DNA from 3 places in the Kitasatospora griseola genome. Region 3 is predicted to be linked to each of the others. Evidence: riboswitches for the same ligand, from Rfam matches in the RefSeq annotation. Region 3 holds a riboswitch; each other region holds the start of a gene.
What was found. A riboswitch is a leader RNA that binds a small molecule or an ion and turns the genes downstream of it on or off. The one in region 3 is predicted to bind cobalamin.
Positions count from the first base shown of each region.

Region 1: it holds a riboswitch for cobalamin, as region 3 does, so the genes downstream of both, ACI1MP_RS30710 (HoxN/HupN/NixA family nickel/cobalt transporter) here and ACI1MP_RS04600 (acyl-CoA thioesterase) in region 3, are expected to answer to the same signal.
Region 2: it holds a riboswitch for cobalamin, as region 3 does, so the genes downstream of both, ACI1MP_RS15025 (ribonucleoside-diphosphate reductase subunit alpha) here and ACI1MP_RS04600 (acyl-CoA thioesterase) in region 3, are expected to answer to the same signal.

Region 1 covers NZ_CP173360.1:6,768,496-6,774,254, reverse strand. Annotated here, with positions in the region: gene ACI1MP_RS30720 (XRE family transcriptional regulator) at 1-345, opposite strand, end outside; gene ACI1MP_RS30715 (EamA family transporter) at 471-1,316, shown strand; gene ACI1MP_RS30710 (HoxN/HupN/NixA family nickel/cobalt transporter) at 1,339-2,430, opposite strand; cobalamin riboswitch at 2,482-2,678, opposite strand; gene ACI1MP_RS30705 (DUF6445 family protein) at 2,758-3,450, opposite strand; gene ACI1MP_RS30700 (Fpg/Nei family DNA glycosylase) at 3,547-4,353, opposite strand; gene ACI1MP_RS30695 (AAA family ATPase) at 4,571-5,416, opposite strand; gene aroQ (type II 3-dehydroquinate dehydratase) at 5,490-5,759, opposite strand, start outside.
Region 2 covers NZ_CP173360.1:3,363,759-3,369,517, reverse strand. Annotated here, with positions in the region: gene ACI1MP_RS15025 (ribonucleoside-diphosphate reductase subunit alpha) at 1-1,588, opposite strand, end outside; cobalamin riboswitch at 1,760-1,898, opposite strand; gene ACI1MP_RS15020 (GNAT family N-acetyltransferase) at 1,979-2,473, opposite strand; gene ACI1MP_RS15015 (helix-turn-helix domain-containing protein) at 2,743-3,726, shown strand; gene ACI1MP_RS15010 (histidine phosphatase family protein) at 3,733-4,479, opposite strand; gene mctP (monocarboxylate uptake permease MctP) at 4,647-5,759, opposite strand, start outside.
Region 3 covers NZ_CP173360.1:930,300-936,058, forward strand. Annotated here, with positions in the region: gene ACI1MP_RS04595 (putative Ig domain-containing protein) at 1-1,432, opposite strand, end outside; gene ACI1MP_RS04600 (acyl-CoA thioesterase) at 1,706-2,152, opposite strand; cobalamin riboswitch at 2,220-2,364, opposite strand; gene ACI1MP_RS04605 (sulfurtransferase TusA family protein) at 2,454-2,744, opposite strand; gene ACI1MP_RS04610 (MFS transporter) at 2,741-4,033, opposite strand; gene ACI1MP_RS04615 (flavin monoamine oxidase family protein) at 4,279-5,759, shown strand, end outside.

The sequences.
Region 1 (5,759 bases), 5.8 Mb from region 3:
CCAGTTCCACAGCTCCAGCGGACCGGGGGCCTCGATGCCGTTCAGCAGGACGCCGCTGCCGCCGTCCGGGCCGCTCCACAGCCGCACGGCCTCCTCGGCGGGGACGATCCGCACCACCGAGGTCTCGTCGTAGTCGAGCAGTCGGGCGATCGAGACGCCGAGGGCGTCGGCGAGGCGGACCACGGTGCCGACGCTGGGGTTGGTGCGGGCCTGCTCGATCTGGACCACCATGCCGCGGCTGACGCCGGAGCGGGCCGCGAGGGCGTCCAGGGTGTGGCCGCGTTCGGTGCGCAGCCGCTTGAGGTTGCGGGCGAGGGCCTGGGTGACGAGATCGGGTTCCGGCACGCTTGAGTCCAATATATTGGTTGGGTCGGTTCAGGGGGGTGAACTATGCTGCGACCGCACGACAGGTCCACCGACTGTACTGCGGAGTCCACCATGCTGCCCCGACCCGACGCGCTCCCGGCCTCATGAGCGCCGCTCTCGCCCTGCTCGCCAGCCTGCTCTGGGGCGTCGCCGACTACGGCGGCGGCACGATCACCCGCCGACTGCCCGCGCTCGGCGTCGTGGTGCTCTCGCAGACCGCGGCCGCCCTGGTCCTCGCGGTGGCCGTCACCGCCACCGGCGGCTGGGCGGACGCCGGTCCCGCGCTCTGGTACGCCGTCGCGGCCGGCGTGCTCGGGCCGTTCGCCCTGCTCGCGTTCTACCGGGCCCTCGCCCTCGGACCGATGGGCGTGGTCTCGCCGCTGGCCACCGTCGGCGTGCTGGTGCCGATCGGGGTCGGCCTGTTCCTCGGCGAGCGGCCGGGCGTCGTCCAGGGGCTGGGGATCCTGGTGGCGATCGCCGGGGTCGCGCTGGCGGGCGGCCCGCAGCGCGGCGGACCGGCCGTGAGCCGCCAGGTGCTCGTCCTCACCCTCTCCGCCGCGTTCGCGTTCGGCGCGGTGCTCGCCCTGATCGGCTACGCCAGCACCGGCGGCGGACTGCTGCTGACGCTGTGCGTGCAACGACTGACCAACGCGGTGGTCGGCATCGGCATGCTGGCCGCCGCCGCCCGCCGGGAGCCGCTCGAACTGCGCGGCGCGGCCCGCTCGTTGCCCTCGCTGACCGCCGTCGGCGTCGCCGACGTCGCCGCGAACGGCCTGTACGCCGCCGCCACCCACCTGGGCTCGGTCGCGGTGGCGGCGGTGCTGGCCTCGCTCTACCCCGTGGTGACGGCGCTGATGGCGCGCGGCCTGCTCAAGGAACGGCTGCTGCGGGTCCAGGTGGTCGGCGCCGGACTGGCGGTCGCCGGAACGCTGATCCTGGCCGCAGGTTGACGTTCCGTCAGGCCACGCGGGCTCAGACCCCCGCCCCGGCGAACGCCTTGGACCGTCGGGCGATCCGCCAGTAGCCGATCGCCGCCGCCCACACCACCACGAACAGGCCGACGATCACGAAGCCCACGTTGTCCAGGCTGAGTCCGGCGATCCAGTCGGACACCGGATCGTCCAGGCCGAACTTGTCGTGCAGCACCGCGACCAGCTCGATGGTGCCGATCACGAAGGCCACCGCGATCGACAGACCCGTGATGGTCAGGTTGTAGTACACCTTGCGAACCGGGTTGGAGAACGCCCACTGGTAGGCGAAGTTCATGAACGTGCCGTCGAGGGTGTCGAACAGGCTCATCCCGGCCGCGAACAGCAGCGGCAGGCAGACGATCGCGTACCAGGGCAGGCCGGACGCCGCGCCCGAGCCCGCCATCACCATCAGGGTGACCTCGGTGGCGGTGTCGAAGCCCAGGCCCAGCACCATGCCCACCGGGAACATCTGGCCGGGCCGGGTGATCGACCGGGTCGCCCGGCTCAGCACTCGGGCCAGGAAACCCCGGGAATCCAGGTGCTTCTCCAGCTCGGCCTCGTCGTACTGGCCGGCCCGCATCGCCCGGAACACCCGCAGGATGCCCAGCAGGGCCACCAGGTTGAGCGCCGCGATCAGGTACAGGAACGCCCCCGAGGCGGTGGTGCCGATGGTGCCCAGCACCTGATGGGTCGTCGAACCCTCGTCCATCAGCGTGCCCGCCAGCGCGGCCCCGCCGGCCACCAGCGCGGCCATCAGCACCACCATCGAGGAGTGCCCGAGCGCGAACCAGAAGCCCACCGAGACCGGCCGGCGGCCGTCCGCCATCAGCTTGCGAGTGGTGTTGTCGATCACCGCGATGTGGTCGGCGTCGAAGGCGTGCCGCATGCCCAGGGTGTAGGCGGTGATGCCCAGGCCCACGCCGAACACCTGGGTACCCACCTGGTACTTCTCCGGCACCACCAGGAACAGCAGCGTCCCGAACGCCGCCACGTGCAGGGCCAGGATCACCGCCATCAGGCCGGCGGTGCGCCAGGTGTCCTCGCGGCGCCAGCGGAAAGCAGGAACAGGGGAGCCCGGGACGTTTCCGGGCATGGTCGAATCGGACGCGGTCATCCGCGCATCACGCTCCAGCACCTCGTGGATCACTTCGTGAGATGCCGTGGCCGGTCTCCTGGCTGACGGGGTGTTCGGCGTCGGCGCCCGGCCTTCCCGGCCGCGAACGGCCAGTGGCACGAGGTGGGAGCCGACGACTCCCCGATCACAGTGGCGAGGGCCGCTCCGGACTCCTGTGACGAGCACAGTGCACCGGCTTCCCGAACACCACGGCCCGTCCACCGTAGAACCGTCCCGGGTGCAGCGGCAAGAGCGGACCCCTCCGGAGGTGTCGCAGATCACCCCGCCCCGCGAGGTGACGGCGGGTCAGGCCATCCAGAAGAACACGCAGGTCATCCGCTTCTCGTCCAGTGTGGTGCCGTAGTACTCGGTCGCGGTGTGCATCAGGTTGGCGGTGTACAGCAGCAGCCGGTTGTAGCGGTGCGGGACGGCCAGATCCTCGGTGAACGAGTCCGGCGGGACGAAACGGGTGCCGAGCGCGTCCACCAGGTTGTTGTGCGGGGCGACCACCGTGTTCCCGCCGAGCCGGCCGCCCGGCAGGCTCTGCCGGTAGAAACTGGTCCCGCACCGCTTCGGCACGTTCGGGTTGAGGTACAGCACCGCCGCGTAGCGGCACAGCGAACGCGAATCGGTGTGCGGACGCGGCTCGCACTCCCCCTCCCCCACCACCTGCACGCAGTTGTGGTTGAAGGTGCCGCCCTCGGCCTCGCTCAGCGCCCACACCCTGGGCACCCCGACGGTCTCCCGCACCAGCTTCTCGACGTACGCCAACTCGTCCGGCTCCAGGCCCGGCATCCCCCGCAGCCCAGGCCAGGACTCCGGCTTGTGCGGATACCCCTCGTCCCAGTCGGTACGGGCCAGGTGCCGGGCGCGCACCGCGTCCGGGTCCGGCAGCACGTCGTCCAGCACCCAGTAATCACGACCCTTGGTGGGTTTGCGGTACGGCAGGACCGGAAGGGCCGGAGTCGGACGGGGGCCCCGGAACGGTTGTGCGGACATGAACCCGACAATAGGAGCGGGCCCCGGAGCCCTCGCCCAAGGAGCGGTCAACCTTCCGTCAAGGCTTCCCCCGCGGCCCGATTTGGTGACGGAGCGTCAGGACTGCTGGCAGCGGGGGCACCAGAACAGGTTCCGGGCCGCCAATTCCTCCGTCCGCACCGGCGTCCCACAGACCAGACACGGCTGGTCCTGCCGCCGGTACACGTACACCTCACCACCGTGGTCGTCCACCCGCGGCGGCCGCCCCATCGCCTCCGGCGTGTGCTCAGGCCGGACGGTGTCGATCCGCCCCGCCGCGACACCCTCCCGCATCAGCGCCACCAGCTCCGACCAGATCGCGTCCCACTCCGCCCGGCGCAGCTCCCGCCCCGCCCGGTGCGGACTGATCCCCAACCGGAACAGCACCTCCGCGCGGTACACGTTGCCGACACCCGCCAGCACCTTCTGGTCCATCAACAACGCGGCCACCGACGTCCCGCTCCGGGAAATCCGCTCCCACGCCGCGTCCCCGAGCTCCCCCGCCCGCAACGGATCCGGCCCGAGCCGCCGGTGCAACGCCGCCTTCTCCCCCGGCGTGATCACCTCGCACGCCGTCGGCCCCCGCAGATCCGCGAACCCGCCCTCGTTCACCATCCGCAACCGCACCTGCCCGACCGGCGCCGGCGCCTCCCCCACCCCGAACTCGTACTTCCCGTACAACCCCAGGTGCACGTGCAGCCAGTCGTCCCCGAACCCCAGGAACAGATGCTTCCCGTGCGCCTCCGCGACATCCAACACCCGCCCGTCCAACAGCGCCGCCCCCTCCGCGAAGCGCCCCTGCGGCGAAGAAACCCCCACCACCCGCCCCCCGAACAGCTCCCCGTTCAGCCCCGCCAACCGATGCACCACATGCCCCTCGGGCACCCGCGTCAACTCCTCATCCGTTCCCGTCCAACACCCCCATTCTCCCAGCCCCCACCGACACCCCGACAGAGCCCAAAACCCCGCCTCCCGAAGCCACCGGCGAAAGCGGCGCAGCGGAAACCTGCAGGTCGAACAAGGGACACACTCGCGCAGCGGAAAGGCAAGCGCAGCACAGCCCCGCGCAGCGGACCAGGACCAGGCCCAGGCCCGGGTGGGGTCAGCCCTGGTGGAGGCGGGTGAGGATGGCCTGGTCGAGGGCGGCGGCGGTTTCGGGGACGGTGAGGTTGGAGTTGTCGATGATGGGGAGGCCGGAGGTGCGCCAGCCGGCCATGCGGCCGTGGATGCGGGCCACCTCGTCGTCGGAGAGGCGGCGGTTGCCGGAGCGTTCGGCGTTGCGGGTGAGGACGCGGTCGAGGCCGGGGAGGAGGACGACGGGGATCATGCCGGGGCCGATGTGGCGTTTCCAGCCGCCGAGGCCGATCGCGGGGCGGTCGGGGAAGACGGCGTCGTCGATGATGCAGGAGATGCCGTTGGCGAGGTAGTTGCGGCAGGCGAAGCCGCAGGTGCGGCGGGCGAGGCGGTACTGGGCCTCGGAGGCGGTGTTCCAGCCGGACTGCGGGTTGGCGAAGCCGGCCTGGACCCATTCGCGGACGTCGTCGAGGCTGATGTGCGCGGTGGGGGTGGGGCGGCGTTCGGCCCAGTGGCGGGCGACGGTGGTCTTGCCGGCGCCGGCGGGGCCTATCAGGAGGACGGCGATCGGGCCGGTGGGCAGGGGGGCGGGCAGCGCGGGCATCGGCGCTGGCGGGGCGGGGAGTTGGACGGCGCCGCCGCTGGCGAGCACGAAGTATCCGGTGCCGCTGGGGGCGACGGGGGCGACGGCCTTGAGCGGGACGGTCGGCCGGTCGGGTCGGGGCGCGGTCGGTCCGAGGGTGGGGATCGCCTGGGTGGTGGCGGGCAGCGGCGTTGCGGGGTACGGCTGTTGAGGGGCCGTCGGAAACGGAGGCGTGCCCTGCCCCCCCGGCACCTGGCCCCCCGGCTGGTGGCTCTGCGCGTACTGGCTCACCGTCACCTCCCTGCGCCGAATGTACACGTCGGCCCGGTGGCGGGCACAAGTCCGCCACCGGGCCGGAGGCCGCTCAGCGGGTGGTCAGTTGCTCGGCGAGTGCCCGCAGGGCGAGTTCGTAGGAGCCGAGGCCGAAGCCCGCGATGGTGCCGGAGGCGACGGCCGCGATGACCGAGGTGTGGCGGAAGGCCTCGCGGGTGTACGGGTTGGAGATGTGCACCTCGATGAGGGGGGCGGTGCGCTGTGCGGCGGCGTCCCGCATCGCGTACGAGTAGTGGGTGAACGCGCCGGGGTTGATCACCACCGGGGTCTTGGCGTCCGCCGCCTCGTGCAGCCAACCGAC
Region 2 (5,759 bases), 2.4 Mb from region 3:
GCAGCTTGAAGAAGACGTCCTGCAGGCCCATCACGCCAAGGCCCACCGGGCGCCAGCGGGAGTTGGACGTCCCGGCCTCGGTGGTCGGGTAGAAGTTGATGTCGATCACGCGGTCGAGGAAGGTCACCGCGGTGCGCACGGTGGCGTCCAGGCGGTCCCAGTCCATGGCGTTGATCAGGTCGTCGGCCGTGGCGCCCGGGGCGACGTGCGCGCCCAGGTTGACCGAGCCCAGGTTGCAGACCGCGGTCTCGGAGTCGTCGGTGACCTCCAGGATCTCGGTGCACAGGTTCGAGGAGTGCACCGTGCGGCCCGGCAGCGCGGTCTGGTTGGCGGCCCGGTTGGAAGCGTCCTTGAAGGTCATCCAGCCGTTGCCGGTCTGCGCCAGGGTGCGCATCATCCGGGCGTACAGGGTCTGCGCGGGGATGGTGCGCACGGCCTTGCCGGCCAGCTCGGCCTTGCGGTAGGCCTCGTCGAAGTCGGCGCCCCACAGGTCGACCAGCTCGGGCACGTCCGCCGGGGAGAACAGCGACCAGTCCTGGTCGGCGTTCACGCGGCGCATGAACTCGTCCGGGATCCAGTGCGCCAGGTTCAGGTTGTGGGTGCGCCGGGCCTCTTCGCCGGTGTTGTCGCGGAGCTCCAGGAACTCCTCGATGTCGGCGTGCCAGGTCTCCAGGTACACGCAGGCCGCGCCCTTGCGCCGTCCGCCCTGGTTGACCGCCGCCACGGAGGAGTCCAGGGTGCGCAGGAACGGGACGATGCCGTTCGACTTGCCGTTGGTGCCGCGGATCAGCGAGCCGCGGGAGCGGATCCGCGAGTAGGACAGGCCGATGCCGCCGGCGTGCTTGGACAGCCGGGCGATCTGCGCGTACCGGTTGTAGATCGAGTCCAGGTTGTCCAGCGGCGAGTCCAGCAGGTAGCAGGAGGACATCTGCGGGTGCCGGGTGCCGGAGTTGAACAGCGTCGGGGAGCTGGTCAGGTACTCCAGGCGGCTCATCAGCTTGTACAGCTCGGCCACCTCCAGCACCGACTGCTCGGAGGTGCCGACCGCCAGGCCCGCCGCCACGCGCAGCAGGAAGTGCTGCGGGGTCTCGACCACCTTGCGGGTGATCGGGTGGCGCAGCAGGTAGCGGGACTGCACGGTGCGCAGGCCGAAGTACTCGAAGCGGTCGTCGCCGGCGGCGTCGATCAGCGAGTCGAACAGCGCGGTGTGCGCGGCCACGAACTCGGCGGTGGCGTCGCCGATCAGGCCCTCGGCGTGGCCGACGGCGATCGAGGCGGAGAACGAGGTGACGCCCTGGGTGGCGGCCTCGTCGGCGATCTCCATGGCCAGCAGGCGGGCGGCCAGCTTCGAGTACTGCGGGTCCTCGGCGATCATCGACGCGGCGGCCTCCACGGCCAGCCCGCGCAGCTCGGCGAAGTCCGAGCCGGCGTGGCGGCCGCGCAGCGCGGCGGCGGCGACGTGGCCGGGGTCCACCTGGGGGAGGTCGGTGCTGCGGTCGGTGAGCAGCCGAAGCAGCGCCGCACCGGGGTCGGTGAAGGCGTCGGCGGATCCCTGGGACGGCAGGGTGACTGAGGCGGCGACGGTCAAGGCGCACTCTCTCCTGTGGCGGCGACGGACGTGGATCGAGGTGTCCGACGGCACGCGTGCGGCAGGGGAGGACGGCACGCCGACAACGATCGAACGGCGCGCGAAAGACCCACCCCCGGCCCGCCCGCGAGGCCGGACGGCAAAACAGTGCTGCATGGCGTCTGCGGGGATGCCGTGTCGCACACCGTCGGCAGGTCCTCGGACTGTGCGGGCGTCGCTACAGCCCGCTCACCGTTGCGGGGCAGTCCCGGACTTTCACCGGGTTCCCCTGCTTCGACAGCGAGGTCGAGCATACATGTTGTGGCGGCTGGAGCTGGCGGCACCAGATGTAGTAGCGCGTGTCGCGTCGTGGTGCCGCGCGTAGACAACGGAAACCGCGCCCGAGGGGCCTCAGAACCGCATCGTGTAGACCATCAGATCCATGCCGGGGGCCGCCTCCCAGTCCCGTTCGGGGGTGCGGAGGAAGCCCAGAGCATCGTAGATCCGGTGCGCCGCGGTCATCTCCGGCCGGGTGGAGAACGCCATCCCGGCCAGTCCGAGTTCCCGGCTGCGGTCGATCGCCGCGCCCACCAGCGCCCGTCCGACGCCGCGCCCGCGGGCGGCCGCGCCGACCGCCAGCATCCGGATCTCGCCCTCGTCCGGGAGCGCGATGTCCGCCCAGGGGGTGCCGCCTGCGGCGAACGTCACGCAGCCGAGGACCGTCCCGTCGCCGTCGACGGCGACCAGCAGCTCGGCCTCCCGGTTGCGGCGCCCGGTGTCCCGGAGGAGCTCGACGTAGCCGGAGTCGGGACGGGTGTGGCCGTCGCCGACGAAGGCTTCGACGCTGACCTCCCCGGCTCCGGCGAGGTCGTGGTCGAGGGCGCGGCGGACGATCGGGGAGTGCATCCGGACAGTGTGCCGGACCGCGTCCGGCGCGGGTCGGCCAGGTCCGGGTCGAAGGGCCGGCCGGTCGGCCGGGGCCGGTCGTCCCGGCCGTGCCGGGCGTTGCGGTCCAGGTCCCGGCCGACCAGGACGCCGAGGAGTCCGAAGCCGGCGAGGAGGCCCAGCAGGGCGAGCGCAGAGGTCATGGCCCCACTCTCCGCGCGCCGGCCGCCCGCCACGGGTGGCAGGAACGCACCGTTGCCGCGAAATCCTGCCACTGCCATGCTGGGCGGATGCTGAAGAACGTCGCGGTGATCGTGCTGGAGGAGATCCACCCCTTCGAGCTGGGGGTGGCCTGCGAGGTGTTCGGCCTGGACCGCAGCGACACCGGCCTGCCGGTGTACGAGTTCGGCCTGGTCGCCGACCGGCCCGGCCCGATGCGCACCCACGCCGGCTTCGACGTCCACGTCCCGTACGGCCCGGAGCGGCTCGCCGAGGCGGACCTGGTGATCGCCACCGCCACCGGCATCCGCGAGCACTACCCCGAGGCGCTGTGCGAGGCGCTGCGGGCCGCCCACGCGCGCGGCGCGTACCTGCTGTCGATCTGCTCCGGCAGCTTCCTGCTCGGCGCCGCCGGCCTGCTCGACGGCCGCCGCAGCACCACCCACTGGCGGCACGCCGAGCTGATGGCCGAGCGCTTCCCGCTGACCACCGTCGAGCCCGACGTGCTGTACGTGGACGACGACCCGGTGATCACCTCGGCCGGCACCGCGGCCGGCATCGACGCCTGCCTGCACCTGGTCCGCAAGGTGCAGGGCGCCGAGGTGGCCCGGGAGATCGCCCGCCGGATGGTGGTCGCCCCGCACCGGGACGGCGGGCAGGCCCAGTTCATCAGCCGCCCGCTGCCCGAGGGCGACGGCGACTCGCTGGCCGGCACGCTGGAGTGGATGCGCCGCCACCTCGACCGGGAGACCAGCGTGGACGACCTCGCCCGGCACGCCCACATGTCCCCGCGCACCTTCGCCCGGCGCTTCCAGCAGGAGACCGGCACCACCCCGCACCGCTGGCTGACCGGCCAGCGGGTGCTGTTCGCGCAGCGCCTGCTGGAGTCCACCGACGAGAGCGTGGACGCGGTCGCCGCCCGCTGCGGCTTCGGCAACGCCGCCACCCTGCGGCACCACTTCGGCCGCCGCCTCGGCACCACCCCGCAGGCCTACCGGCGGGCCTTCGGCGGCCACGGCGGCCCGGTGCGGACCGCCGGGCTCCGGTCCGCCTGACGGGCATCAGGACAGATGCGCGGTCTCGTTCCAGCCGGACGGCCGCAGCCGGCCCTCGCGGGCCCGCCACACGCTGGTCGAGCAGTTGGCGACCGGCGGCAGCGCCAACAGCTCCTCCTCGCCCAGCCGGTCCAGCACGTGACGCAGCATCAGCACCGTGCAGTCGTGCGCGACCAGCAGCACCGGCCGCCCGGCCTCCTCCTCACCCAGGTCGCGCAGCAGGCCGCGCACCCGCAGCGCCACGTCCAGCCAGGACTCGCCGCCGGGCGGCCGGTAGTACAGCTCGCCCATCCGCCGGCGGCGCTCGGCCTCGGCGGGGTGGTCGCGCTCGATAGCGGCCTTGGTGAGCATCTCCAGCACGCCCAGCTCGCGGTCGCGCAGCCGTTCGTCGTAGCGGATCGGCAGGCCGACCGGGACGGCGCCCAGCCCCGACGCCTGGGCGAGGGCGATTCTCGCGGTCTCCGCGGTGCGCACGTACGGCGAGCACCACACCGAGCGGGGCCGGTCGGCGGGCGGCCGGGCGGCCCACCACCGGCCCAGGTCGTGGGCCTGGGCCTGGCCGCGCATGGAGAGCGGGATGTCGGCGTCCCGGCAGGTGATCGGGACGGTCAGGGCGCCGCTGGAGTCCGCGTGCCGGAACTCCACGTTGGCCGTGGACTCGCCGTGCCGGGTGGCGATCAGGACCGACGGCAGCCGCCGCCCGCCGTCGGTCTGGGTGCGGTGCCCGGTGCGTACCGTGGTGAGGTCGGTCATTGGCGGTGGCTCCCCGTTGTCGGTGCTGCGTCGGTGGTGCTCGTCTCTCCCCGGTCTCTCCCGAAAAGGGCTGTCATAACAGATGATCGCGCCGTCACCCCAGTGTCGATCGAGGCAACGGCGCGACCCAAGGGCGCATTCGGGGGCGCGTTGCGCCCCCGCACGCGTCAGTGCGCCAGCGTGGGCTGCGGGGCCCGCTCCACGGCCTCGTCGCCGGCCTCCGCGGAGTAGTCGGCCCTGGCGGTCTCGTCGGCCCCCTCGGGGGCCTTCAGGGCCCGCAGCACCAGCGTCAGCACCACCGCGACGAGCAGGTTCAGCACGAACCCGGTCAGGCCGATGTAGCCGACCTCCCCGATCATCGGGATCTTCGCGGCCGAGCCGCCGAAGTGCTTGGTGGCCGGCGACGCGATGCCGTACGCCTTCCAGGTGCCGTACAGCATGCCGACCGCCCAGCCGGCCAGCAGCGCCCAGCGGTGGAACCAGCGGGTGAACAGACCCGCAACCAGCGCCACCGCGGTCTGCAGGATCCACACGCCGCCCAGCAGCTGCATGTTGATCGCCGCCTGCTTGTCCATCACCAGCACGAACGCCAGCGCGCCGACCTTCACCAGCAGCGAGGCGATCTTCGCCACCCGGGTCTCGTCGGCCGGCGTGGCGTCCGGCCTCAGGAACTCCTTGTAGACGTTGCGGGTGAACAGGTTCGCCGCCGCGATCGACATGATCGCGGCGGGCACCAGCGCGCCCACCCCGATCGCCGCGAACGCCACCCCGGTGAACCAGCTCGGGAACATGTCCGCGAACAGCTGCGGCACCGCCAGCTGCGCGTTGAACTTCTTGTCGCCCTTGCCCACCCCGGCCGCGATCGCCATGAAGCCCAGCAGCGCCAGCAGGCCCAGCATCAGCGAGTACGTCGGCAGGATCGCCATGTTGCGGCGCACCGTGTTGCGGGACTTCGCCGCCAGCACGCCCGTCACCGAGTGCGGGTACATGAACAGCGCCAGCGCCGACCCGAACGCCAGCGTCGCGTACGACCACTGCGCGGCCGGCCCGGTGACCAGCGAACCCGGCGCCTTGTGGGTCACCGGGTCCGGAGTGAACTTGTGCGCCGCCGCGTCGAAGATGTGCCCGTAGCCGCCCAGCCGCATCGGGATGTAGATCACCGCGACCAGGATCACCACGTACACCAGGGTGTCCTTGACGAAGGCGATCAGCGCCGGCGCCCGCAGGCCCGAGGAGTACGTGTACGCCGCCAGCACGCCGAACGCCAGGAACAGCGGCAG
Region 3 (5,759 bases):
GGGTGTCGGTGTTGGTGGCGCCGTAGCCGTCCAGCCAGACGTCGTAGGTGCCGCTGTGGGCGGGCTCACTGGTGCTGCTGTTGATGGTGCTGGCGCCGCCGCTGTTGGTCTCGGTCCAGCCGGAGGTGGAGCCGGTCTCGAAGCCCGGGTTGGTGATCAGCTGGGCGGGAGTGCAGGTGGTGCCGCCGCTCGCGGCGACCGTCCAGGTGAAGGTGGCAGTGGCGGACGGCCCGGTGGAGTCGGCCGCGGTGACGGTCACCGTGGAGGTGCCGGCGGTGGTGGGCGTACCGCTGATCAGGCCGGTGGCCGGGTTGACGGTCAGTCCGGCGGGCAGGCCGGTGGCCGCGTAGCCGAGGGTGCCGCCGGCGGTGTCGGTGGCGGACAGCTGGAGGCTGGTCGCGGTGCCGACGGTCGCGGTGCGGGCGCCCGGGTTGGTGAGGGTGACCGAGCCGGTGTTGCCGGTGGAGCCGCTGCCCTGGGCGAGCCACGCGGTGGCGTTGAGGGCGAGCGCGGCGTCGGTGCCGGCCGGGTCGTTCCAGCCGTTGTACAGGGTGTTGCCGCTCTGGCCGGTGCCGTCGTCGATCGGGGAGGAGTCGCCCCAGATCGCCACCCGGCCCTTGCCGAAGGTGGAGGTGGCGAACGCCGCGCCGGTGTTGCCGCTGTAACCGGTGCGGTAGACCAGGCCCTTGACGTTCGGGTTGTCGGCCGGCTTGAGGGTGAAGGTGGTGCCGTTGCGGATGATCGAGCCGGTGACGGTGCCGAACGGCCCGTTGATCACCGGGTCGGAGGTGGAGGAGATCGCCCGCGGGTTGTCGGTGGTGATGTTCAGCAGGTCGACGGAGAAACCGAACGGGTCGTTGTTGTTGACGCCGTTGCTGGTCAGCAGGTCGTTGATGATGGCCGGGGAGTCCCAGCCGTCGTTGTTGCGGTCGCTCTGGGTGTGGTCGGAGATCAGGAACAGGCCGCCGCCGTTCTGGACGAACGTCATCACGGCGGTCTTCTCGGCCGCGCTGAGGCGGATGTTGGGCTCGGGGATCACGAACTCGTCGAAGTTGGCGAGGTCGAGCGCGCCGCCGGTGCCGTAGGTGATGGTGTTGCCGGCGGGCAGCGTCTTCAGGCTGTAGTTGCCGGTCTTCTGCAGGGCCACGCCCCAGGCCGAGAGGGCGCCGGTCCAGCTGGTCTCGGTGGTCGGGTTGGCGTTCTGCGCCAGCGGGTCGGGCTGGCTGGTGGAGATGATCCAGTCCGCGTTGCCCGCGGTCTCCGCCTTGGTGTTGTCGAACAGCACCCGCTTCGGGGTGGCGGTGGCGGCCGCGGCGGCGGTCTTGGGGGTGGCGGCGGTGGCGTGCTGCGGGACGGCGCTCGCACCCGCTGCGGCCACCAGCGCGGCGGCGGCGAGGGCCAGCGGGCGGGCGGCCTTCCACGTTCTGATCATCTGTCAATCTCCTTGGACCACGAGAACCATGGGGTGCGCTACGCGCGTAGGCGGGCACACGCTGCCATGGTGGGGTAATCGGAGCTTGAACGGAACATGTCGATCACACGCCGTCCGCAATCACCCGATTCGTCCCGGCGTGACAGTGATCACGTGGCGATCGGGACAGCCGTGTGCCCGGAACGCCAGGTGGGGACGGCGTTCCGGGCACGGGAGGTGACGGCGCTCGCGTCAGTGCAGTGACGGCGCTCGCGTCAGTGCAGTGACGGCGCGTCAGGCGACCTCGGCGGGCTCCGCGGCGAGCAGCGCCGGGACGGGGCGCGGGCGGCTCTCGGCGTCGATGGCGACGAAGGTGAGCCGGCCGGTGGCGACCCGGGTGACGGGGCCGGCGGCGTTCCAGCGTTCGGCGGTGACGGTGACGTGGACGGTCATCGAGGTGCGGCCGGCCCGTTCGAGTTCGGCGTGCGCGGTGAGCAGGTCGCCGGCCCGGACGGGGGCCAGGAAGGCCATGCTGTCCACCGCGGCGGTGACGGCCGGGCCTTCGGCGTGCCGGGCGGCGGCCGCACCCGCGGCGTCGTCGATGAGCTTCATCACCACGCCGCCGTGGATGGTGCCGTAGAGGTTGGTGTCGTGCTCGCTCATGATGTGCGCGAGGGTGACCTGGGACGCCTGGACGGGCTTGGCGGCGGCCGTCACGGCTACGACGGTCTGGTCTGCCACGGGAACTCTCCTTCGCGAGTTGCGGCTCGGACGGTCCGCGGCGCCGGTGGGCGCTGCGGGCGGCGGCAGGTCTTCGGACTCGCGGGCATCTCCCGTGGAGGGCCTGTCTACTGGCCGTCGCTTCCCGGGCCGGTCGGGCCCAGTGCGTGTGACGGCGGTCGTTCCCGCTCACCGCTGCGAGGCAGTCCTGGACTCGCACCAGGTTCCCTCTTGCGACGCGCCCGCCCTGGCTCGGACGGGGGCGAACCGCTGCCCGACCAGCCTATATCCCCGTTCGAGGTGCTCCCGACGGCGGTGGCGGTCAGCCCGCCGGGCGGTGCCACGGGGCGTCGGCGCGGGTCGGGGCCGGGTCGGCGGTCAGGCGCAGCGCGTAGGTGTCGTCGGTGTCGTCGGCGACGGGGCCCAGGTAGTGGTGGCCGGTGAGGTGGCACCAGGCGGGGAGGTCGAGCGGGGCGGCGGGGTCGGTGGCGCGGACTTGCACCAGGGTGCCGGCGGGGGCGTCCGCGATGGCGGCGCGCAGGCGCAGCAGCAGGGTGACGCAGAGCAGTCCGCGGCCGTCGAAGGTGATCGCGGGTTCCTGGCGGTCCGTCATCGCCGGCCCCGGGCGGCCGCGGTGGCGAGGGCGGGGAGGAGCAGCAGGGCGAGCAGTCCGCCGCCGAGCGCGAGGACGGGGTAGCCCGCCAGGTCGACGACGGCGCCGGAGGCGAGGCCGCCGGTGGCGCCGGCGATGGCGATGGCGACGTCGACGCCGCCCTGGGTCTTGGCGCGGGTGGCGAGCGGGACGGCGTCGGTGAGGATCGCGGTGCCGGAGACCAGGCCGAAGTTCCAGCCGAGGCCGAGCAGGACGAGCGCGAGGGCGAGCAGCGGGACGGAGTGCGCGGGGGCGGCGGCGGCGAGCAGGCCGGCCGCGAGCAGGGTGAGTCCGGCGGCGGCGCCGACGGCGAGCGGACCGTGCCGGTCGACCAGGCGTCCGGTGAGCGGGGAGGGCAGGTACATCGCGGCGACGTGCAGGGCGATGACGAGCCCGGATGCGGCGGTGCCCTGTCCGGCGTCGTGCATGTGGACGGGCGTCATGGTCATCACGCCGACCATGACCACCTGGGTGACCACCATCACCTGGGCGCCGAGCAGGACGCGGTTGCGGGTGCGGGCGGTCGACGCGGCGGCGGCCGCGGGGTCGGCCGCAGGGTCGTCGGCCGGGGCCTGCTCCGTCGGGGCCGCGGCGGCGCGGGCGAGCAGCAGCGGGTCGGGGTGCAGCCGGGTGGCGAGGACGACCGCGGCGGCGGCGTAGGCCAGACCGGCCAGCAGGAACGGTCCGGCGAGGCGCGGCAGGTGGACGGCGTGCGCGAGGGCGCCGGTGGGGGCGGCCAGGTTGGGGCCGAGGACGCCGCCGAGGGTGGTGGCGACCAGCACGGTGGAGATCGCCCGGGCCCGGTGGCCGGGGGCGGCGAGGTCGGCCCCGGCGTAGCGGGCCTGCAGGTTGGTGGCGGTGCCTGCGCCGTAGACGAACAGGGCGAGGAACAGCAGGACGGGGCTGTCGAGCGCGGCGGCGGCGATCACGCCGACGCTGCCGACGGCGCCGGTGGCGTACCCGACGGCCAGTCCGGGGCGGCGGCCGCGGGCGGCGGATATTCGGCTCACCACGATCGCGGCGAGCGCGCTGCCGGCGGTGAACAGCGCGCTGGGCAGCCCGGCCAGTCCGGTGCTGCCCAGCATGTCCTGGGCGAGCAGCGCCCCGACGGTGATCCCGGCGGCCAGCCCCGCTCCGCTGAGGATCTGGGAGGTGACCAGCACGCCCAGGATGTGCCGCTGAACGGCGGGGTCGGCAGCGAGTTCGGCGGGTGGCGGCGCGGCGACGCCGGCGCTGGTCTCGGACTTCACGGCTCTCCTCTATTCTCCAATGTTTCGTGGAATACCTTAACCGCCCGCTGTCCCGACGGAACCCGTCCCGACCGCCCGACTCCGCCCCCCGACCGGCCTGCCGGGTCCGCCGACCGAGCGCCGGGCGCACGTGTCGGGAGCGGTAGCGCCGGCGGGTGCGGCGAGCGCCCCCCGTGCGAGTGATCAATGGGACTCGATGGGCGGAGCGCACATCTCGGGGTGTGCGGCGCTGCCAGGCTGAGCCGGTGATCTCTCGACGCGGACTGCTCTTTGCCTCCGGCGGCGCGGTGACGGCCGCCACCCTGGCCGGCCCGGTGGCCGGCTCCTCTCGTGCGGCGGGCGCGGCTCCGCCGGACCCGGCGCGGAAGGCGGCGGCGCTGATCATGGCGCGCCGGATCCTGCTGACCGACGCCGACCACAACGACCTGACGCTCGACTACCTCAAGCTGCTGACGGGCCGTCAGCGCCTCAAGAAGACCGAGACGCGCGACGTCCTGGTGGTCGGCGCGGGCGTGGCCGGCATGGTGTGCGCCCGGCTGCTGCAGGCGGCCGGGCACAGGGTGCGGGTGCTGGAGGCAAACCGCAGCCGGGTCGGCGGCCGGGTGAAGACCTTCCGCGGCGACGTCTGGCAGGACCCCCGGCTGCACGCCGAGGCCGGCGCGATGCGCATCCCGTCCAGCCACGTGCTGACCCTCGCGCTCGCCGACCACCTGAAGGTGCCGCGCCGCCCGTTCGACCTGGTGGACCTCCCGCCGGTGCCGGACCAGGTCTCGCACGACTCCCGCGTGGTCTACAAGTCGTGGACGGGCGAGGAGTTCGCCAGCGGCGAGGCCCCCGTGTACGTCGCGCCGAAGGGGCTCGGCAACCGCTTCGTGCACGTCAACGGGCAGACCGTCAGCAAGGCCGACTACAACGCCGACCCGGGCCCGATCAACAAGAGTTTCGGCTGGGACAGCGGCCAGACCACCGCCGCGGCCTTCGACAAGGCGCTCGACACCGCCCGCGCCTACACCATGACGAAGAACCCCGACGGCAGCTGGACGGACAAGCCGATCGCCGACCGGGTCACCGGCATGGCCGACCTGCTGTACGACATGGACGGCTACTCGCTGCTGCGCTACCTGCAGGAGGGCGAGGGCTGGAGCGACGCCCAGATCCAGGCCGTCGGCACGCTGGAGAACCTGACCAGCCGACTGTCCTACGGCTTCCTGCACTCGGTGTTCGACGCCGGCGACATCAACCCGTCCGTCACCTACTTCGAGTTCAATGCGGGCACCGACGCGCTCACCGAGGCCCTGGCCGCCGACCTGCCGATCGAGCGCGGCCAGGTCGTCACCCGGGTCCGCACGGACGACGACGGCGTGACGGTCACCTCCGAGCCGGAGACCGGCCCGGAGGACGAGGCCTGCGACGGCGCGATCGGCGGCCAGGCCCGCGAGTACCGGGCCGACATGGTGGTGCTGGCGGTGCCGTTCGCGGCGCTGCGGCACGTCGACTTCGAGCCGCTGCTCCCCTACGGCAAGCGCCGGGCGATCAACGAGCTCAAGCACGACACCGCGCACAAGGTACTGCTGGAGTTCACCGAACGCTGGTGGGAGTGGGACGAGGCCACCTGGCACGAGAAGCTCGGCAGCGACTACCGGCCCGCCCCGCACGGCGACGCGGTGGCCGCGGTCGGCGGCGGCTGCGTCTCCGACGAGGCCAGCCGGTTCGTCTACTTCCCCTC